Regions from separate parts of the Oceanobacillus sp. FSL K6-3682 genome, predicted to be linked through region 3. Evidence: riboswitches for the same ligand, from Rfam matches in the RefSeq annotation. Region 3 holds a riboswitch; each other region holds the start of a gene.

Region 1 (7,755 bases), 2.2 Mb from region 3:
TAAGTTAACAAAGGTAGAGTCTTGCTCAATAAAGATAGAATCATCTTTAGGGGAAAGGTCAGCTTCAATTGCAAAATTGGAATTAATTGCCGCTGCATCTACTTCACCAAGCTGCCTTGGTATTTGCGCAGAATCTAACTCAAGCAGCTCAAGATTTTTTGGATTTTCAACAACATCATTTACTGTTGCGTTAACACCTAAACCTTCTTCTAATTTGATAAGTCCAGCTTGTTCAAATAATAATAAAGCACGTCCGCTGTTGGTAGGGTCTCCAGGAAGACCTAATGTTGCACCGTCTGGAATATCTTCAAGCGAATCAACAGATTCAGAATAAACCCCCATCGGGAAAGTTACAGTATCTGCTACTTTAACAATATCTAAGCCTCTTTCTTCAACCATACTGTCCATAAAAGGTTCTGTTTGGAAGCTGCTGATGTCAATATCACCTTCGTCTAAAGAAACATTCGGCATGACATAATCGCTAAACACAACCGTTTTAATCTCTAAATCATCTTCAGCTGCAATTTCAGCTATTTTTTCAACAATTTCTTCATGCGGCCCGGCTGTTACACCGACTGTCAGTACACCATCCTCAAGTAAGTCTGATTCACTGCCGCTTTCGTCATCTCCGCCGCAGGCAGCAAGGAAAACGAGTAATAAAGCTGTAATACTAAGTAAATATTTCTTCATGATAGATCTTCCTACTTTCATTTTTATTTTGAATAGTCTTCAAGTTGTAAGAATGCACTAATAACTTTATCTGCATTGATTTCTTTCTTCATCAAATGAATAGATTCCTCTTCACGGGTAACCTTCTTCGCAATAGCTTCCAACAGCTCCTGATCATCTGTCTGTATGGAGAAGTCTGCCAAGCTTGTTGGAAAGCCCCATGCTTCATAATAATTCAAGAGCATATGAAGCTCTTCAATATCCTGTTCTATGACAAGTTGAGCTAAAATACCGTAGGATACGATTTCCCCATGAAGGGAATCAGCGATTTGCGGTGCTGCTGTTAAACCATTATGAATAGAATGTGCACCGGCAATACGTCCAGCTTTCCCGCCAAAGCCTCCAACCATACCACCTGTTGCAATAATGGCTTCAATAACGCGAATGAGTGCATCTGTCACCTGATTATTTTCACAAGCTTTAATTGCTGCTTTACTGTCAGCAAGCAAAATATCTTTGCAGGAACGGGCTGCGAACTGAGAAATTTGCAGCCAGACTGGAAGTGTACCAGCAGGATAGAAGGCTTCCACTAAAGAACGGGCTTCATAGAATTTTGCCAACGTATCGCCAATCCCTGCTTTTAAATATTTTACAGGAGCTTCTGCGATAATTGCCGGTTCTACTATGACCAATGTATTGGTCTCAGGAAATTCTGTATAATGAGAATGCGCTCCGTCTTCCTGATAAAAGACACTTAACGGGGTCCATGCTGCACAAGTTGCTGCAATGGTTGGGATTAAGATGCTTTTTATTTGTGCATTTATAGCGGATGCTTTCGCTATGTCTAAAGCTGTTCCGCCGCCAATACCAATGACAGCATCAACCTGTTGTTCCTGATAAATCTTTGCAAGTCTGCTGGTTCGTTCGACAGTACAATGCCCATCTGCAAAATGTATATCTTTCTCTTTTATGTTATCTGTAATTGCAGCTGAAAGATATGGTTTTGCCTTTTCCCAGGCAGTTCTGCCGGTAACGACTGCAATTCGTTCCACATGCAGATCATTCAAGTTTTCTGCAAGGTGTTTCAGAGCACCTTCACCAATTTGATAATGGCCTGGTGAGCCCTTTATAGTAGCTATTTGCATGATAAGATGTCCCCTTTTAAAATAACTTTAAATAGAATTCAAAAAGTACGGAGAAATTCACCGTATTATATTTATTGGACTTTTTGAACAACCTCTTTAAATGTTACATAAAAAACCTCTCTATTTGCTCTAGAGAGGTTGAAAAAGTTTATTTACTAAACGTCCTCTCTTATTTTCCAAAGCGCATAATGCGCTTTGCAGGATTTAGCACCTTTTTTAGAACGAATTCTAGAAAGGTTGCCGGGCTTCGTCGGGCCAGTCCCTCCGCCACTCTCAATAAGAGTTCTTATGTAACTGTTGTTATATCTTAATATGAAATATATGAAAAGTCAATGGCTTTAGAAAGAGTGCTAAATATAGATATATAAGCAGAAATAATAAGTTACATCTTTAATATCTATTATTTTCTTCTATTTTGAAAATGTCCCACAATTTCAGAGATTCCTATACATGTCAGAATGACGCCAAAGGTTTGAAATAGTATAAGCGTGCTTTTGAAAGGGTTAAAAACAAGAACAGCTCCTCCAACCATGAGGAGAATACAAAAAATAGTCCAGCCAGTACTTTTTATATTCAAGGCTACAATCAGTTGCATTAGTCCATTGATGATAATCGCTAAACCTAATAAAAACGGTAAAATCGAGAAAAGTGTTGGTGCAAAGTAAATGAAGACAGCAGCCAATACAATTAAAAGAATGCCGCCTGCTAAACCTATATCATAAGTGCCGGTCTGTTGTTTTAATTTGTAGCTTTGATATATTTTAATAACACCTAGTAAAGTTAGATACCCTGCAATCAAATAACCCACAAAATGCAAGAATCCATTTGGATTAATAAAAATAGCTGCACCGATGAATATAAATATAACTGCACGGAGTATCGCATGACGTTGAAAGTTTTCTTTGAAGTCTTTAATCATTTAGTTTGGCCTCCCTTATGTCTTTTTTTTATTCTAATGTAAAAATCATGTTTTTACTATATAAATAGATTTAATATTTACATTTAAACAAAAAAACGTATGTAACCTAAACTGGATTAGTGTTGCTGTTCATAATGAATTTTCTGGCAATGGTAGTGATTTTCGGTACTTTTGAGTGAGAGACTTTGAAAGTTTTCTTTCAAGAAGGATAATTCAATTTTTATAATATAAAATATATAAGAAAGCCCAGACACTGATTTTGCAGCGGCTAGGCTCTCTTATAACTAGATTATATTTTTGTTTATTCATTATCCTCTAACACGATATCCTTCTTTTTTCTCTTCAAATAATACGCACTCATCAGAGCGGCAATTGGAATAACCAGGGCGATTCCGACACCGGAAATAAAGATTGTCAGCAATTCATCATTAAACACTTTCGCATTCATAATATCGCCTACCGAGTAATCCAAATCCTTAAACCAGATTAACAGCCCCATATAGCCTCCGAAAAAGGCAAAGAACAATGTATTTGTACTTGTCCCTAAGATATCTCGGCCGATCCGGATACCCGCTAAAAATAAATCTTTTCTGGAAATCTCCGGATTCTGCTCATAAATTTCACGCATTGGAGAGGTAATGGAAATGGCCGTATCCACAATTGCTCCAATGGTACTCATCAGAATAACTGCTGTAGCAATTTGAACAAAATTAAGACCGATATGCACATTGAACGTGGTTATTTCGCCAGACTCTTCTTCTCCGAGTCCGTAAATCATGGATTGTTCGGTCAGAATAATAATGAAAAAGATTAAGATAACCGTCGTTGCAATCGTCGCTAAAAAAGCAAGCATTGTTTTATTATTTACCTGATTAATGAAGAAGAGGCTGACCGCGCTGATAAAGCCGACCGCGATAAGCGCAATAATAATCGGATTTCCGGACGGGTCATTCATGACGAAAACAGCCATCAGAACAATGAGAAAGTTAATAAAGAGTGCGATAAAGGACCGAACACCCTTCATTCCGCCAACCCAAGCCATTAGTGCAAATAATACGATTGCCAGTAATACGAGTACATTCATAATTTCGCCTGCTTTCTGCGGATGAAGAAAATAGATATATACACAGCAATAGGAATAGTCAGGACAATACCAATTCCGCCAACTAAAGCACGTGCTAATTCAAGAGAAAGGTTCATGGATACAGTAAAACCGAATGGAGCTGCATTTTTAAAATAAATTAACAGCATTGGAATCGATCCGCTGACATAGGCAAAAAATAGAATATTTGTCATTGTACCCATAATATCCTTGCCTATTTCATATCCGGCTTTTTTTAATGTTTCTAGGCTAATATGATTATTTTTCTCATACATTTCAAACATGGAAGCAGACAAGGTAATAGCAACATCCATGACGGCTCCTAATGAGCCAATCAAAAGTCCTGCCATAAAGATAGTTTGCGGATTCCGGGTTAGAAATGCCATCTCTTCATAGCGTAAGCCCTGTTCAGCAGTGAACTGTAGTGCTACATAAGCAATAACCAGAGATACACCTGTACCAATCAGTGTCGTGAGAATAGCTGTATAGGTCTTTTCATTAAAGCCTGTTGCCATCAGTAAAGACAGCACCGTAAAAATGATGATACTGATTAATGTAATGAGCGACAAGCTGATGCTTGGATGTTGAATATAAATATCTAAAGCAACCGATAAGATGACTGCATTGACGAGCAGACTGAGTGCAGATAAAGCTCCTCTGGATTTACCGACAGCTAATAAAATAGCCAGGAATATCCATGCTACAAATATGAAATATTTATCCCGTTTGATATCACCAGTGGCCTCGCCATCCTGGGCAAGAAAAATCTCGTCTCCAGCAGCCAGTTCATAATCCAATGCCAGGGACTGGATATATTCATTGTCAAATTCAGTTAAATTTCCTTTATCAGGTCCATTTTTTACTTCCCCGACGATATGCTGTGTAACATGCTCGTCTTTATTTCCATGTGTATCAACCTGATCTTCTCTATTTATTTCCTGCACATCGGTTATTTGAACAATCGTTCTATCATATAAATCATAATTATTATTGATAAAAATCATAGACGCAATAAAACCGATCAGTAATAAACAAACGGTAATTATTTGGCTTTTTGTCCGGTTTTTTAACCATGCTTTCAATGTGATCACTCCAAAAATAGGGTTTCCTATTTGTATTTCTGAAAACATATACTATGATAACACTTTTAATTAGAAGGAGATACATACAACTTCGAAAAATTTTCCGGTATAAAGCAAAGGGGAGATGCATAACCTTCTTATTTTAGTATGTACCAAAAGGAGGAGGGTATTTCATAATGTCCAAGGCTTTGGACATTATGAAGGGAGTAATGCTATAATTTTGTCAAATACTTTTGACAAAAGGAGCTTGAACATTGAAAAATTTTATCAAAAAAATAAGGAAGCAATCAAATATAACTCAAGCAAAGCTGGCTCTTCTTTGCGGCGTTTCCAGACAAACAATTAACTGTGTTGAAAATGATAAATATGACCCTGCTTTAGTGCTGGCATTTAAAATATCCAGAGCGCTGGATAAAAATCTGGAAGAGGTGTTTATTTATGACGAAATTCCATAAAGGGTACCGTATTACAATGAAAGACATTAAAAAAGAAGGAGCTTCTATTTTAAGAAAACAGCTGGATCCAGTGCGCATGCCTGTTACGGAAGAAACGAAAACAGAACTGGAATGTATGCTGACCTATTTAAAAAACAGTCAGAATCCTGAACTGGCAAGGAAATATAAGTTAAGGCCAGGCTCTGGGCTCTCAGCGAATCAAGTGGGTATCAACAAAAGAATGTTTGCAGCACTTTACCAGACGGAAAAGGGTGAAACAATAGAATTAAAGCTGATTAATCCTAAGCTGATCAGCCATTCTGCAAATACAATCTACCTTCCGGAGGGAGAGGGATGTCTATCTGTAAATAGAGAAATACGCGGGCATGTGCTGCGCTATGAAAAAATAAAGGTGCAGGCCTTTGACATAGAAGGAAAGAAGCATACCTATGCCTTTAAAGGATATAGCGCTATTCTAGTTCAGCATGAGATGGATCATCTGGATGGAATTATGTTTTTTGACCGTATTGATAAAGAAAAACCATTTTTGAATTTACAATAGGAGGACAAAATTCTCGGAAAAGAGGTTTGGAAATGAACAAATTTACTGCCATGTTACAAGAAGAATATGACGTCCACCCGGTACAAATACAATCCAAACAAGGGGGATGGGCATCGCTTGCTTTTGAGATAAAAGCAGGTAAAGCTGTTTATTTTTTAAAGGTATATGAAAAGAACCGGGCGTCGACACCAAAATTAACTGCATTGATTGATCAATATGTTCCGATAGTCGAATGGATAGAACATAACAGTAATTTAAAAGGTAGAATTCCTGTTCCGATGCAGACAAAGGAAGGCTACTACAAATGTGACGATGAGGAAAATATTTATTTACTGTATCCTTTTATTAATGGGAAGACAATTGGTGAACAGGATTTAACAGAGCAGCAGACAGAAGAATTGGCACATATCATTGCTGCACTTCATTCATTTGGTGAGGAAATCCCTTTTCCAACAGGAGCCCTGACAGAAGATTTTGAGGTACCCTTTATAAGAGAATTGGAAAAGGTGCTCGATTACAGTGAGGAGCATGTTCCAAAAGAATTGCATTTATTTCTGCATGAGAACCAGGAGCGTATAAACAAGTGGATTACTAACGTAAAAGAGCTCTCAGCAAAACTGAAATCTGCCTCATTAAACAGGGTGCTGTGCCATACGGACCTTCATCATTGGAATTTAATGCAGGCAGAGAACCTGTTGGTAATCGATTGGGAGGGTTTAAAACTGGCTCCTGCTGAAGCAGACATGATGTTTCTGACAAGTGAGCCGTATTTCAAGCAATTTATGAAAATTTATCGGAAATATCATAAAAATTATCATATAAATAAAGATGCTCTCACTTTTTATCAGTTAAAAAGGAAACTTGAAGATATTTGGGAGTTTACCGAGCAGCTGTTATATGAAGAGCTTAGTACAAAGGATAAAGATGAAATTATTGGTTACTTAAAAGAATTAACAGATCTTGAAAACTAAATCTTTATGATATCGGGTTAAACACACTATAAAAAGGGAATAGGCAAAGGTATTTGTGTTGTAATGAAGCCAAAGGGAAGTGAATTTATGTTTTTAGCTTGGAACGAAATAAGGAATAACAAGCTGCGTTTTACATTGGTTATTGGTGTTTTGGTGCTTATTTCTTACCTGGTTTTCTTTTTATCAGGGCTGGCAAATGGATTAGAGCAATTAAACCGTGAAGCTGTTGATAAATGGGAAGCAGATGGGATTATTCTGACAGAAGAATCGGATTTGCGGCTGCAGCAATCTATCCTGTCCAAGGATGATTTTGATGGGAGCGGCGTTGATGAATATACCGAATTATCTCAGCTGAGTGCGATTGCCAGTAACGGGGATAAAAAAGAAAATGTATATATTTTTGCAGTAGATCCATCTTCCTTTATCATGCCGGATGTTACTGAAGGAAATGCTTTTGTGGATGAAGGGGAAGTCATAGCTGATGATACATTAAAAGAAGACGGCTTTGAAATCGGTGACGAGCTTTCTCTGTCTTCTACAGATGAAACGTTAGAAATTGTCGGATTTACTGATAAAGCAAGGTTTAATGCAGCGCCAGTACTGTTCACGGACCAGGATACACTGGAGACCCTTCAATACGGGGAATTTGCTGAAGAAGATAGTGATGCGATTAATGCCTTCATCATTCGTACAGATAATTTAAATAATGTGGAAGCAGACGAAACATTAAAGGTTATTGATACAGAAACTTTTATAGAAAATTTACCAGGCTATACAGAACAAAATTTGACGCTGACATTGATGATATACTTCTTATTTATTATATCGGCTGTTGTACTGGCAATTTTTCTTTATGTACTTACCATTCAGA
Region 2 (7,755 bases), 470 kb from region 3:
TATACTAAAAACCATAAAAAAATTGCCAGGAATATATCCTGACAATTTTTCAAACTTATCTAAAGTCCCTGTTATCTTCTAAATACTCACTTGCAACACGGTAACCTACCAGTGCTGTCAAAGCAAGCAAAACATAGCAAAAGAAATTCTTCATATTTTTTACCTCCTGTGGAGTATTTTATCGAATACAACGATTAGGATGACTTCCTATTATTTAGAACGGACGGAATTTACCTTTTTTAAGTAACGTTTTTGCACCGCCAACTAAGAATAGAGAACGGTCATCAACAACTTTCTTCATTGCTGCCGCTGCTTTACCGCTTAGTTTTTTACCGTCAAGTACGTTTCCGATACCATCAGATAAACCAAGAGATGCAACTGTTCCTTTATTAGAGTAAACAAAATCAGTAACAACTTCATCGCGAATCAAGGCAACAATGTTGTCAGCAGCTTTTGCTCCTTCTTGAACAGCTAACTGACCTGTTGGAGGAAATGGTCTTCCAGATTCTGGATCCATTGTCCAAGAGCAATCTCCAAGAATAAAGATATTTTCTTCACCCTCCGGACGTAAATCCAGTCCAACATTTACTTTTCCTCTAAATAATTCAAATCCCGATTCAGCTAATACCGGGTTACCAGTTACTCCACCAGTCCATACTACTGTACCAGCTTTAATTAATTCATTGTCTTCACCAACCACAAATCCTTCTTCAGTACATTCTTTAATTGGGGTACCGATGCGGAATTCAACACCACGATTTTCTAAAGATTGTTTTCCGTAAGAAACCAAATCTTCATCAAACATAGGTAAAATAGATGGCGCAGCTTCTACATTAATGATTCTTGCTTTACTGCGGTCAATATCATATTTTTTACATAGCTCGGGTACTTTATCAGCGAGTTCCCCAACGAATTCAATACCTGTAAAACCACCACCGCCGACTACGATTGAAATTTGTTCATCGCGTTTTTCTTCGCTTGAAGAGTATTGAGCAAACTGATATTCGATATGTTCAGCGATCAAACGGCTGGAATCTATGTCAGTAATCGCATATGCATGCTCTTCCATTCCTGGAATGCCAAATGTATTAGAAACAAACCCTAAAGCAAATACAAGATAATCATAAGCTACTTCGCTGTTTTCAAGAACAACACGTTTATCTTCGCGTTTCACTTCTGTTACTGTATCGTAAATTAGACGGACACGCTTAGGGTTAACAACATCTGTAAGCATAAAACGTGCCTGATTCGGGTTAATAGTACCCGCTGCAACCTCATGTAACCATGTACTTTCATAGTGATAATTATGTTTGTTAATTAAAACAATTTCAGCTTCTTCAGGAGACAGCTGTTGAGTTAAACGTCTTGTGGCAACTAATCCGGCATAGCCTGCACCAAGCACAACTACTTTTGGTTTACTCATAATTCATCTTCCTTCCTTTCTATCTTCCATAAATCAAATTTAATGTAATAACGAACTATCCATATAAATAGTTACTGCAATTAATATAATATCAAATTTTGTTGAAATAGGCTAATATTCATTGTAATTTCTTTAAAAAATCTCTTTTTGTCTTTTTTTGTTTTCGATTATATTCAGATTTAAAAAAAACATAGTATATAATTATTTACTCAGAGTAAACCGTTGCTACGCTCTTGTTGTCATCATCTTTAGATTCATCATTATCCGGTTCCTGATCAGAAGTATCTTCTGTATCTTCATTTACTTCTTCATTGTCCTCTTCATCTAAATCTTCTTCATCTTTTCCCGGCTCAGGTTCTTTACCTCCTGTGCCTTCTTCTTTGTCGCTATCTTTGTCTGGATTGTCCTCTGTATTTTCTGGTGGATTATTATTTTCTTTTACAGTATCTTCTGTATCTTCGGATTTAGAGCCACTAGAATCAGAAGGCTTTTTATTTTCATCAGAGTGTATCTTGCTGCCAGATGCTGATGAGCTTTGATAACGATCTGCTTCTGTTTTTTCCTTTGAATTATTCGCTTCACCACCGGCAGTGTTTCTTTCATTGGAATAATTATTACTTTGCTCTTTCTCTTCAGTTTGTGCTTGATTGCTTTCACCTTTTGTTATTTGGGAAGAAGGTTCTTCCTCAGAAGTTGAATAAGTTTCACTTTTCACTTCTGTTTCTTGTACTGCATAAGCTTCGTCCTGAATTTCTGTTTCTTGAGCCGTGTTTGTATCTTCCTGTACCTCTACTTCATCATCTTGAGAATTATGATGATTATTTAAATCGACAGTCTGATAAATTTGCTGATTATTTGATAACAATTTATTCTCCCATGAAGTTGTAAAAAGCTCTACACTTTCGCCAGTTTGTCCATTTGCAGCTTCTCCGACCCGGGTATTCAGCTCCATCTGGTATTGTGTGGAGCGATTTTCATTATAAATCCCGATACCGACGATAATGATACATCCTGTTAACATACAAATGTTAACCAATAATAGCTTTTTTTTACGCATATATCTTCTTCCTTTTTTAATATATTTTCATACTGTTGCTTTTTCACCCTTTTTATTTCAGACCTTCATAATCTTTTTAATTGAGTGTCTAATTTGCAATACATTATTCAAATAAATACTAACACTACTATTGTAATCTTCATCTCATACCTTTTCAAATACTTTTCGCGTTTTTTTGAATTCTTATTTCCTGCTCTTCATTATTCTATAGAGTAAAAGCTTGGTATGACTGAAGTCTGCTTTTGAATATTCTCCAAAATAAAACTTGATTTTTTTTCCTGGCTCTTGTACAGTAAACGTAATTATAAATGAATAAAATTTTAATTCTTATCCAGAGAGACGGAGGGACTGGCCCGATGATGTCTCAGCAACCAGCTTGTCATAGCAAGGTGCTAATTCCAGAAGGGTCTATCCCTTTAAAGATAAGAAGCGTATGATACGGATGTTATACCCTTCTTATTCCTAAAATAAGAAGGTTTTTTTATTTCTAAGGAGGCTGAATGAAAGATGAAAAAATTAGAAACTGCGTTAGTACAGCTAGGTAACAAAACAGATGAACGTACAGGAGCAATAAATCCGCCTATTTATATGTCAACAGCATATCAGCATCAAGGCATCGGTCATTCTACCGGTTATGATTATTCCCGTACCAAAAATCCAACAAGGTCCGTATTAGAGGATGGATTTGCAAAACTGGAAGAAGGGGATGCTTCTTTTGCCTGCAGTTCAGGGATGGCTGCTATTCAATTAATCCTCTCCTCCCTTTTTCGTCATGGCGATCATCTTATTGCAACAAAAGATATTTATGGTGGTACTTATCGAATTTTTGATCATTTTGAAAAAGCATATAATATTTCTGTAACCTATGATGAATGTCAAGATATCTCGAAAACAGAACGATGTATTAACGAAAATACGAAAGCGATATTTTTAGAGACGCCAACAAATCCTTTACTGCAAGAAGTAGATATTGAAAAATACTCAAAACTGGCAAAAAAACATAATTTGCTGCTAATTGTCGATAATACATTTTTGACCCCTTATCTGCAGCAGCCTATTACACTGGGTGCAGATATTGTTGTTCATAGCGCAACAAAATATATCGGCGGTCATAACGATGTACTGGCAGGTATTGTGGTTACAAAAAGTCCAGCTCTGTCTGAAAAAATATTTGAAATGCATAACGCTTCCGGCGCAACATTATCTGCATCAGACTGCTGGCTTCTTGTCAGAGGGTTAAAAACACTTGCACTTCGCATGCAGCGTCATGAGGAAAATGCACAGAAAGTTGCGGATTACTTGCAAAAGCATCCGGCAATCCGCCGGGTTTATTATCCTAATAAAGGCGGTATGCTTTCTTTTTGTTTAGCAGATGCCGATCAGGTAAGGTCCTTTTTAGCTAATCTAAACTTAATTGTATTTGCCGAAAGTCTGGGCGGTGTAGAAAGCTTTATTACCTATCCCACTACACAAACACACGCTGATATGCCGGAAGAAGAAAGAAACAGCCGGGGAATTGGTAATGATCTTCTTCGTTTCTCGGTGGGAATTGAAGATGCCGGGGATTTGATAGCAGATATTGAACAAGCATTGCAGGATGACGAAAAAAAATAAAAACAAAACTTTACTCAAAAAAGTCCCGGCTCTTCTCCCAGGAAATCGAGCTGACGATTTAATTACCCACAATGGCAAAGAGTGTTACATTGTGATAAAAATTTACAAAAATGAGGCAACCTCAATATGAGGCTGCCCCGTATTTTTCTTTATAAAGTAAACCTATTCTCTTTCATACTCTGTTCAAAGCTTTAAAACTTACGCAATTCCATAGTATATTCTGATATTTAAGGTTTATTTAAGGTTTATTTAACCTTTTATCAATCCTAAATCTACCTTCCATTGTAACCATTGAAGCTGCCGTGTTTTCCTAGGTAAAAATTGACGAATATCCTCCTCGTGATAACCGACCTGGAATCTCTTTTCATCAACCAGAATCGGACTTTTCAGCAGTCTCGGATACTTATGGATTAATTTTAGTAAGGTTTGTAAAGGAAGCTCCTCTACATTCAAATTTAGTTCTTTGTAAATTTTAGAACGGGTTGAAAGAATCTCATCCGTACCTTCTACAGTCATTTGTAAAATATTTTTCAATTCTTCAATAGTCAACGGTTGGTGTAAAATATTACGTTCTTTATATGCAATCCCATGTTTGCGAAACCATTGTCTCGCTTTTCTTGTAGATGAGCAAGATACTCCGTAAATATGCACTGTCATATCCATTCTCCTTATTATTTGACATATCCATTACAAGAATCAAAATGATAATGTTTGAAATGACAACTTTTTTTAGCTTTTTTCATTTCATTAATCTATCTTAGCTACAACTTTAGCATGGAAATGTGGTAAAACTATGGTAAGGCCATGAAAAAAACATAAAATGAAGCTTAATTTATATAAAGTATACAATTTTTCAAGCCGGTTATTTGCCTAAACCCCTGATTTATCAATACCTTTACCTTAAGACCAATTTTCTATTACAGCCAACAATGCTATTAATTCATCCTCCAGCTCTTTCCCTTTATCCTCATCTAACAAATGATTAAATAATACGGAAAAAATAAGCCGCTCTCCATTCACGTTTGTTAAGTAGCCGGAAAGTGTGCTGGTCCCTTCAATCGTTCCTGTTTTCGCCCGAACTTCTAATCCTTTCATCCGCTTCCGTAATGTACCGCCGACCATTTTATCTTCTTCTCCCGCTATCGGTAAACTCTTTAAAAATTCAGGGAACCAGTTTTCCTCCTGTATTTCAAAAAGTAAATGTGTTAATTCTTCAGCGGGAATAAAGTTAGCAGCTGAAATTCCAGAACCATCCTTTAATTGGATAGTATCCAGATTTATACGGTACGGAGCTAAATTTTCTTTAACTGCCGCTATGCCGGATTCCCATGAACCGTCATCATACATAATACGCCCTAATTCTTTTGTAAGCATCTCACCTATCCCATTATTGCTCAGCTTCATAAATGGAATTAAAATACTGGATAATGGCAATGACTGCTGCCGGTAAATACATTTTGCATCTGTTTTTTTCTTTCCTCTTTTTATTTCACCTTCCAGAACAATCCCTGTGCTTTTAAAAATATGCCGGATTGTTTTTGCAATATAATTTTCAACATCTTTGATCGCCATATATACTTCTTGCTTTCCCTCTTTGATTCCTATTTTTCCCGATATAAAAAAATGATTTTCATCATTAAGCCGTTTTACAATAAGTTCTTCTTCATCAGCCTCCTCTACGGTTATCGCTTCATTTGTTATTGAAATTCCTTCTGTATGAGGAGAAACTTCTACATTAGGAGGGTGATTGTTTTTCTCCGGTTCTATTGTGAGCTTAATGGCATTCGTATCATAATCTGAATCTGGAGCAATCGTTAATGCAGATACTTCTGATCCATATGCATATTGCTGATCCTTCCATATTAAATCCTCAGACCACCGAATATCGTCATACCAGCTATCATCAAGAATAAAGTCCCCATATATATGTCTGATGCCTTGTTCCTTTATAGAAGCTGCAAATTGCATATAATCCTTTAACTGTAAAGTTGGATCTCCTTTTCCAACTAGATATATATTTCCATGGCATCCTTTATTTACTATTTCTCCATCACAATAAACCTCTGTTTGAAATGTATAATCAGGACCCAATTTTCTTAAAGCAGCAACTGCTGTTAATATTTTTAAATTGGAGGCCGGCTGAAGACGTGCAGATGCAAAATAATTGTACAAACTCATTCCACTTGTACCGGACCGGATACTAAGACCCAATAGGCTTCCTTCGTTTTTACATTTATCTATTAAAAAATCCTTTAGCTTCTTCATTGATTTCACCTCAGATTACAGAATATGTGTATCTGAGATTAATTCGATATCCATAGGTTAAAATCCTTTTTTCTAGTCAAATACCCTCTCAAACAGAAAAGCATTTCATATATTAACCTTACAGGGGGTGTAAATAATGAGTAGTTATAATGAATTTGGCGGAGGTTTTGCGCTGCTGGTAGTATTGTTCATCTTATTAATTATTGTAGGAACTTCTTATTGGGGATCCTAATGATTCCATAACAAACAATTTTTCCTCCTCTTCCCTATGGTTAACTAGCTATTTTACGTACAATTAGCTTGTATAAACAGATCGTGATTATGAACGCTTGTAAAGACACTCTGCAAAGCCTCTTTACAAGCAATTTTTATGTTTATTTTAAAAAACCAAAAAAATCACTTGTTCTTTAAAACATTGGTGTTTTTGCCAAGGTGAAGGAGATGTCCGCATCAACACTCTTATATATTTATCTTATTCTTTCAAATAAAAAACAAGGCGCGTGATTTAAGCATCAAATAGCGCCTTGTTTTTCTTATTTTGTTGAACTGTTTCCAGATTCATCATTATTCTCTTGCAGTTCGTTCTTTTTGTCTTCCTCAGACATTATATTATTAGCTGAATTTTTGAATTCCCTTAAGGTTTGTCCGGCTGCCTTCCCGATTTCCGGAAGTTTTTTAGGACCGAAAATAATTAAAGCAAGTACAACAATCAGGATCAAACCTGGAACACCTATATTTGCTGGACTCATGGAACCACACCTCCATTCTGATTTTATTATAAAGCATTTCTTTCTATTTTATAATGGGTAATTCAATAAAAATATGACTAATTGTCTTCTTTTTGTGAAATTTGCAGAATGAGCTGACGAATTAAATATGGAAATTGCTCGAATGCATTGGAAATGTGCAGTCTTTCTGTTCTTTTATGAGCATCATGACCAAATGGCCCTACATTTAAAACAGGTGCGTTCAATTCACGCATCGACGAAAATGGTAATTCATAAGAGTCGCCCCAGACTGGAGTATTTTCTTCATAAACCTGTAAATCCGTATCACTGCCTCGATAATTGACATAGCTTAAATCACAAATACCATTTAAGAAATGACTTCTTTTTATCTCTAATTGAAATTTCTTTTTCGCCTCTTTTTCCACAAAGTCCACACAAAATTCTACAAAGGGGTTTCCACTGGAATTTACAGCTGGATAATAAGGCGGTGCAAATAAAATCACTATTGCAGGCGCAAGCTCCTGACAATGAATCATTAAACTGTCTGTAATCCGCAGCGATTTTTCTCTATCATCATATTCATCATTATAATGAATATCTTTTTTCAATTCTTCAATAAATTCATTTCCCAGTTTACTTTCAGCATACTCCAATAACTCCTTATAAGC
Region 3 (7,755 bases):
TTGCTTCTAAGATTTGTTCTAAGGATTCTTTTAGAGATGCATAAATCTCTGTAGAAGTAACCTCAATCGTTTTTGGAAGCCCTGTAACCATATCACGGCCACGAATTTCCATTGTTACTTCTTTGTGGTTTGGATGTGCATAACCAATTTCCATTTTAATATTTTCGGCAGTACGTTCCCCGATTAAAATATTGTATTGCTTACGGATATGTTGGATAATTTCTTCATCCATTTTATCGCCGGCTGTACGCACAGAATTGCAGGATACAATTCCGCCAAAGGAAATAATACCAACTTCCGATGTTCCACCGCCGATATCCACAATAACATTTGCATAAGGTTCATCTACAGGCAGATCTGCTCCAATAGCTGCAGCAACAGGTTCTTCAATTAAATGAACTTGTTTCGCACCGTAGCTTGATACAGCATTATGAATTGCTCTTCTTTCCACACTTGTGCTGCCAGATGGGGTACATACAATAACATTCGGTTTACGCATAGACATACCCAGTGTTTTGCTTACTTTTTTTAGCAATTCTTTCAGTAATTGGGCAGTAACATCATAATCAGCGATAACACCATCTTTTAAAGGACGGATCGGGATGATGTTTTTTGGTGTCTTACCAACCATTTCTTTTGCCTCTGTCCCCACAGCCATCACCTGCTTAGTGTTCACATCGATTGCTACTACACATGGCTCGTTTAATACAATTCCTTTTGATTTTGAATACACCAAGATATTTGCAGTTCCTAAATCAATTCCAATTTCAGCGCTTGAAAACATATATAAAATCCTCCATATAAATACATTTTTTATTTTCGATTGTAGACAGAAAAGACAATATACGACACTTTTCCGTATTAAATAGTGTTCAAAATTTAATGAATTAGTTCTTGTTGTCAGCCTTTTGAACATATATTGTTATTCCATTTATACATTTCTTACACATTTCTATTTTATTTCAGTTTCTTAGAATACTATTCTATCAAATAATTGCTTTTTTGGGGGTGTTAAACTCCCTTTATTATATAGAAAGAACTAGTCTATAAAATAAAACATAAAAGAAATGAAATCAAGTAACATTTTCGTTACAATTTTGCTTATAATGTAACATTAGACCTGCTGTAGAAACTTGTCAATATTCGTTTTATAGAAATGATTTCCTATCTATTGTTTAATTTCCAACACAGGAGAAATATACCCAATTTAGAATAGTAGATTTGATAGGCTTTTACAAGTTTAAGAGCAAGAAAATAATCCCTTAGAAATGACTCTGGTAAACCTTGCCTTAATTATTTCAAATATTACAGGAAAACCCGTGTTATGATCATTTTGCACAAAACAAAACAACAAAACAAAGGAGTGTATGTGCATGTTTAAGAAAGTAGGCATTGCTACGGCGTTGTCAGCAACTGTATTATTCGGAGGAGCATTTGTTTCTAATGCTGAAGCATCTGCAAATAATGGAGCTTCTCCTCAAAATTCTATGCAGGTCTATTACTCAGCTAATGGACAGGGCTGGAACGAATTAAATAATGAGCAATTTGAACAAGGTAGCTTCGATTGCTTTAATCTAATAAATGGAGAAGCTGCTCCAAACGCTGAAGCTGAGGCAGAAGCACCAGCAGAAAACCAATCTTCTGAACAAGCAAATCAAGAAGAGACTGGTAATAAAGAAGAAGCTGAGAAAAATACAGAAGATCAGCAAGCAGATGGTGATGTTAGTCAATTTGAACAAGAAGTAGTTGACTTAACAAACCAGGAAAGAGAAAAACAAGGACTTGCTCCACTTGAATTAGATTCTGAGCTAAGCAAAGTAGCCCGCGCGAAATCTAAGGATATGCAAGCAAACAACTATTTTGATCACAATAGCCCAAACTATGGTTCTCCATTTGATATGATGCAAAGCTTCGGTATTGATTACAATACTGCTGGTGAAAACATTGCTCAAGGGCAACAGTCCCCAGAAGAAGTAGTAGATGCATGGATGAACAGTGAGGGACACCGCGAAAACATCATGAACGGTGATTTCACTCATATTGGAATTGGTTACGTAGAAGACGGTAACTACTGGACACAAATGTTTATCGGAAAATAAGCTGATAAACTTTATAGTTTAAATAAAAAACCTTCCCGTCTGGAATAACTATCTTTTAAAAAAGAGAGTACATCCAGACGGGAAGGTTTTTTTATTATGAATTTACTTTTTCGTTAATATGATTAACTTTTAAGATATTATTATTCATTAACTGCTCCAGATCCTCTAGGCTATAGCCGAGCTCTTCTAGAATTTCATTATTATGCTGGCCTAAAAGCGGGGCTGGTTTTTGAAGTCTGCCAGGAGTTTCGGAAAACTTGGCTGGAAAACCAAGTGTTTTCATAGAACCGCCTGCCGGGTGTTCATAATCTAAAATCATATCCCGGGCTTGAATCTGTTCATTACCGAGAGCCTGATCATATGATAAGATTGGACCAGATGGAATTCCATGCTTTTCTAATAAATTTAACCAATAATCAGAGGTATTGGTTGTTAATACTTTCTCAATCTCCGATTCTAATTCTTCTACGTTTTCTGCCCGAATACTATTTGTTAAGAAACGCTCCTCTTTGATCCATTCAGGTTTATGAAGAACGTGCTGACATAGATTTTCCCACAGCTTCTGATTTCCGGCACCAATCAGGATGAAGCCATCCTTTGTTTGGAATCCCTGATAAGGAGCTGAAACACGGTGTGCTGTACCATTACGGGTTGCAATTTCACCTTTTCCAAAAAAGGCAGCAGCCTCCCAGACAGTCCATGCTAACCCAGAATCGACGAGGGAAATATCGATATATTGTCCTTTTCCTCCTTTAAGCCGATGAATATAAGCTGCTAGAATGGACTGAATGGCTGTTTCTGCAGCAGCAATGTCATGGATAGCGATACCTACTTTTGCAGGTTTACCTTCTTTATCACCAGTCATATCAATTAAACCGGAAAGACCCTGTGCCATAATATCGAATCCGCCCTTATCACGATAAGGACCTGTTTGTCCATAGCCGGAGATAGAACAATAGATAATATCTGAATTAATTTCTTTTAATGTTCCATAATCAATACCGAGCTTTTTCGTAACGCCGGGGCGGTAATTTTCAACGAGAACATCTGCATCCTTAATCAGTTCATAGAAAACCTTTAATCCTGCTTCCGTTTTTAAATTTACACACATTCCCCGCTTATTGCGGTTTACCATCATGTACATATAGCTTTCTTCATTAATATAAGGTCCCATTGTCCGTGTATCATCACCCAGCGGGTATTTCTCCACCTTAATAACGTCTGCTCCCATGTCGCCTAATACCATAGTGCAATAAGGGCCAGCCAAAACCTGAGATAAATCTACGACTTTCATTCCTTTAAGAGCTTGTTCCAATATATTTCTCTCCTTTGTATATAAACCTCTTAATTAAGAAAAATCTGGTTTCCGTTTTTCTAAAAAAGCCTGAATGCCTTCTGTGTAATCATTTGAGCTGTAAGAGTCTAAGACAAGATTTGCGATATCTTCTGTTTCCTGATTTTCACCATCAATAATTGCCTGGATGACCTGTTTAATTCCTGCATTGGCAACAGGGGATTTTTGAAGCACGCGTTTTACAAATTTATTAACATCCTGCTCGATTTCATCAGGTTTACAGATAAAATCGACAAGGCCGATTTCTTTGCCTTTTTCTGCCGTAATTAATTCTGCTGTATAAAGTAATTTCTTCGCTTGTGATGGTCCAACCAGATTAAATAGACGTTTGGTGCTTGTCAGATTGTAAATAATTCCAATATTGGCTGCTGTAATGCCAAGCTTGCTTCCTTGCGTTGCAAAGCGAAAATCACATGAATTAGCCAGTTCGAGTCCTCCACCGATGGCAAGTGTTTGAATTAATGCTGCTGTCGGTCTGGGAAAGCGATAGAGCTTTTCAATAGCCCCAAGTGCAAAATCGTTATATGCTTTCGCTTTTTCAGCATGAAGGCGGACTTCCAGAAATTCAGAAATATCTGCGCCGGCAGAAAACGCAGTATCATCAACACCTCGAAGGATAAGGAACTTCACTGTTTGATCTTCTTTTAATTCATCTAATAAATCCTCAAGGTGACGGAACATCTCCAGAGAGAAGCAGTTCTTTTTTTCTGGCCGATTAATGACAATGGTTGCAATGGAGCCATTTCTTTCGATATAAAGATAATTAGACATACAAGATAAATCCCTTCGCAAATATTATTTTTGTCAGTATCCAGATATGTATTGATAGAGGTAATGTGAAACTTTATTTGGGGGGAAGTTATTTTTCATCCCCCGCTTAAAATGGGTATAACTTCTTTTTTCTTGAAGTAAGAGTCATACAGCTAGTTGTTAATAGATATTTTAATCCTCCCAGCCGGGGATAATGGAGCCTTCAAATTCTTCTTCAATAAATGCTTTTACTTTATCAGACTGATAAGCATTAACCAGTGTTTCTACGACTGGATCATCTTGATTCTCCGCACGGACCACAATGTAGTTTACATATGGAGAGTTTGTGGATTCCAATAAGATAGCATCATCTTTTGGACTGATTCCGGCCCCTAAAGCAAAGTTCGTATTAATCGCAGCAGCGTCTACTTCACTTAATTGGTTAGGAATCTGTGCAGCGTCTAATTCTACAAATTCCAGCTCGAGCGGATTATCAACAACATCATGAATAGATGCAGTTTCTTTGTTTTCTTCATCCAGTGTAATTAGGCCTGCTTCTTCTAAAATAAATAGAGATCTGCTTCCATTAGACGGATCATTAGGAAGCCCGAATGTTGCGCCTTGAGGGAGATCATCAATATTATCATATGTTTCTGAGTAAACCCCCATTGGATTTAAAATAGTTTCTCCGACTGGTACTAAATCTGTATCATGGTCTTCATTGAATTCATCTAAAAATGGTTTATGCTGATAGCTGTTTGCATCCAAATCACCTTCAGCTAACGTTGTATTTGGCAGTACATAATCAGAGAATACTTTTATTTCTATCTCAAGACCGTCTTCTGCAGCTACCTCTGCAGCAGCTTCTAAAATTTGTTCCTGCGGCCCGGCAGTAACACCGACAACAAGCTTATCTTCACTGAGTGCTTCAGCATTTTCCGCGTTATTGCCGCAGGCAGCAAGTATTCCGAATAATAAAATAACAAATAATAATGCTAATTTCTTCATGTTTTTCCACCTCATATTCGTTTTTAAATAAAAAAAGAAAGCCTCTCTTACTTTGAATTAAAGAAAGAGAGGCTTGTCCAATGTACAAATTTCCTCTCTCATCTTCCAAAACGTATCGTTTTGCAGGATTTAGCACCTTTTTATGCATAAACATAAAAGGTTGCCGAGCTTCAACGGGCCAGTCCCTCAGCTACTCTTGATAAGAGATATATGGATTCAATTTTATTATTAAGTAATAACTTAATCTAAATTCTCATTTAAGTCAATACTTTTTTAATTATTATAATTTTATTTGTTTTTAAATAGTATTATTTCTTTTTAAGACACAAATAATTAATATTAAATATGTTAATGGGTAAATAATTGTTATATGGGGTATAGTTCAAATAAGGATATTCATGAATTTATCTGTACAATTATAATAGAAGCGGGGTGTCAATACATGGTACAAGGATATGTAAATTTAAATACTGAAAAAAATAAACAGTGGCTCCAGGAATATGTAGATAATTGGGTGACCTTTTTTAAGAAACAAACAGACACTGGGAAGGTTGCTGATTACATACCGAAATTAGAGGAAGCAGACCCTGATGCTTTAGGTATTACAATTATTGGTAAGGGAGGAATGCAGATCCGTTCAGGAGATTTAAATCACTCCTTCTCCATTCAAAGTATATCCAAGGTTTTAAGTTTTATTGTTGCATGTATTGATAGGGGAATAACTTATATCTTGCAGCGTGTAGATGTAGAGCCGACTGGAGAAGCATTTAATTCCATTATGCATTTGCAGATTAACAATCCGAAGCGCCCTTTTAATCCTTTGGTAAATTCAGGAGCGATTACAGTATCTTCTTTATTAAATGGAAATACATCAGATGAGAAGCTGGAGCCACTATTTAACTTAATGGAAAAAATAATTGGCTACAGACCTGAAATAGATGTAGATGTTTATGTCTCTGAACGAGATACATCGATGCGTAATCGAGCTATCGGTTATTATTTGCTGGAAGAGGGATATTTGGAATCGGATTTAGGGGTAACATTGGAAACTTATTTTAAACAATGCTCTATTAATATTACAACCGATGACTTGGCCCGTATTGGCCTGGTTCTTTCAAACGATGGGATTCATCCTGATACAGAAGAAATAATTATTCCTAAGAACGTAGCTCGAATTGCCAAATCTCTGATGTTAACATGTGGTATGTATGATGCTTCCGGGAAATTTGCCTCCTATGTCGGAATTCCAGCAAAAAGTGGTGTTTCTGGCGGTATTTTAGCAGTTGTACCGCCAAGGGTCCGTAATAATGATTTGCCATTTTTAGATGGCTGCGGTATTGGTGTGTTTGGGCCGGCGTTGGATAAGCAGGGAAATAGTGTTGCAGGAATTAAATTGCTCCGTCATATTGCAAACAGCTGGGATATGAGCGTATTTTAAAGGCTGTATCTTTTCGACAAAAATGGAAGCAGGATAACAACTTTCTACAATTAACTCTTTGCTTATCGGTCTAAGTTGCTTATAATAGAGTTACAGCAAAACACCCTAAACTTATTGTATACCGTTTAGGGTGTTAATTGGGAAGAGCTTATTTTTTAAGCCAACGCGAGATGAATGGGGTGAAAAACGATTGGTACGTGTATTATTTGTTTGTTTAGGTAATATTTGCCGTTCCCCTATGGCAGAAGCGATATTCAGGGATCTTGTAAAGAAAGAGCAGCTGGTAGATAGCGTGCAGGTTGATTCTTGCGGGACAGGAGATTGGCATCTCGGACAATCACCCCACCCGGGAACAAAGGAAATACTTGACCAGCAGGGCATTTCCTATGATGGAATGGAATCAAGACTGCTTACAGCAGATGATTTTAATCAATTTGATTACCTGGTTGCAATGGATCAGAATAATTATAATACGCTTATCGGGTCTAACCACCATGAGGGAACAGCGATTGTGAAATTAATGGAGTTTGTGGAGGACATAGAAGAAGATGATATTCCTGATCCATATTACACAGGAGATTTCGGACAGACGTATCGGTTAGTTTCAGATGGCTGTTACGGATTACTTCAATTTTTAAAAGAAAAGCATCATTTAAATTAAAGGAGAGATAATAATGGGAAAACGTAAAATTATTTTAGGTGTCGTTGCAGGAGCAGTTATTGGAGGAGCAGCATCATTATTTGATAAAGAAGCACGCAGTTATGCATGCGGAAAAGTAAAAGATATGAAAGCTGCATCATCTTATTATATCAGCAATCCTTCCGAAGCAATTCAAGGCCTGCAAAAAACAGTGGATAAGGTGAATCATGTTTTTGAAAGTGGATCTTCTAATGCTATGAACGCTTTAGAGCAAGTGGAGCAAACACTAGATAAAGTTACGAATAAATATTCAGGTAAAGCAATAGATTAATACAGGATGTTCAAAAGTAAGGGTTGATGGAAGGATAAGAATGTAAAAAAATAAAATGTTACCTTTATTTCGTATTGAGATAAAGATTTTAACATCTCCCTTCTCCTTTTTTGAACAAGCTGTTTTAAAGAGGAA

What was found. A riboswitch is a leader RNA that binds a small molecule or an ion and turns the genes downstream of it on or off. The one in region 3 is predicted to bind S-adenosylmethionine.
Region 1: another riboswitch for S-adenosylmethionine. It lies ahead of MHH51_RS21065 (iron-containing alcohol dehydrogenase family protein); the one in region 3 lies ahead of MHH51_RS08465 (MetQ/NlpA family ABC transporter substrate-binding protein).
Region 2: another riboswitch for S-adenosylmethionine. It lies ahead of MHH51_RS10660 (methionine biosynthesis PLP-dependent protein); the one in region 3 lies ahead of MHH51_RS08465 (MetQ/NlpA family ABC transporter substrate-binding protein).

Annotation. Positions count from the first base shown of each region.
Region 1 is NZ_CP150263.1:4,337,717-4,345,471, reverse strand. It holds gene MHH51_RS21070 (MetQ/NlpA family ABC transporter substrate-binding protein) at 1-690, opposite strand, end outside; gene MHH51_RS21065 (iron-containing alcohol dehydrogenase family protein) at 714-1,814, opposite strand; SAM riboswitch class I at 1,981-2,097, opposite strand; gene MHH51_RS21060 (DUF308 domain-containing protein) at 2,215-2,733, opposite strand; gene MHH51_RS21055 (YibE/F family protein) at 3,035-3,817, opposite strand; gene MHH51_RS21050 (YibE/F family protein) at 3,814-4,917, opposite strand; gene MHH51_RS21045 (helix-turn-helix transcriptional regulator) at 5,172-5,372, shown strand; gene def (peptide deformylase) at 5,356-5,913, shown strand; gene MHH51_RS21035 (aminoglycoside phosphotransferase family protein) at 5,946-6,884, shown strand; gene MHH51_RS21030 (ABC transporter permease) at 6,972-7,755, shown strand, end outside.
Region 2 is NZ_CP150263.1:2,133,279-2,141,033, reverse strand. It holds gene MHH51_RS10670 (NAD(P)/FAD-dependent oxidoreductase) at 215-1,423, opposite strand; gene MHH51_RS10665 (hypothetical protein) at 1,629-2,480, opposite strand; SAM riboswitch class I at 2,805-2,909, shown strand; gene MHH51_RS10660 (methionine biosynthesis PLP-dependent protein) at 2,988-4,094, shown strand; gene spx (transcriptional regulator Spx) at 4,344-4,751, opposite strand; gene dacB (D-alanyl-D-alanine carboxypeptidase/D-alanyl-D-alanine-endopeptidase) at 4,995-6,359, opposite strand; gene MHH51_RS10645 (YjcZ family sporulation protein) at 6,496-6,591, shown strand; gene MHH51_RS10640 (twin-arginine translocase TatA/TatE family subunit) at 6,893-7,108, opposite strand; gene MHH51_RS10635 (M20/M25/M40 family metallo-hydrolase) at 7,186-7,755, opposite strand, start outside.
Region 3 is NZ_CP150263.1:1,668,006-1,675,760, forward strand. It holds gene mreBH (rod-share determining protein MreBH) at 1-784, opposite strand, end outside; gene MHH51_RS08450 (CAP domain-containing protein) at 1,374-2,099, shown strand; gene MHH51_RS08455 (CoA transferase) at 2,194-3,414, opposite strand; gene MHH51_RS08460 (enoyl-CoA hydratase-related protein) at 3,448-4,224, opposite strand; gene MHH51_RS08465 (MetQ/NlpA family ABC transporter substrate-binding protein) at 4,396-5,211, opposite strand; SAM riboswitch class I at 5,307-5,417, opposite strand; gene MHH51_RS08470 (glutaminase) at 5,654-6,649, shown strand; gene MHH51_RS08475 (low molecular weight protein-tyrosine-phosphatase) at 6,840-7,310, shown strand; gene MHH51_RS08480 (YtxH domain-containing protein) at 7,324-7,620, shown strand.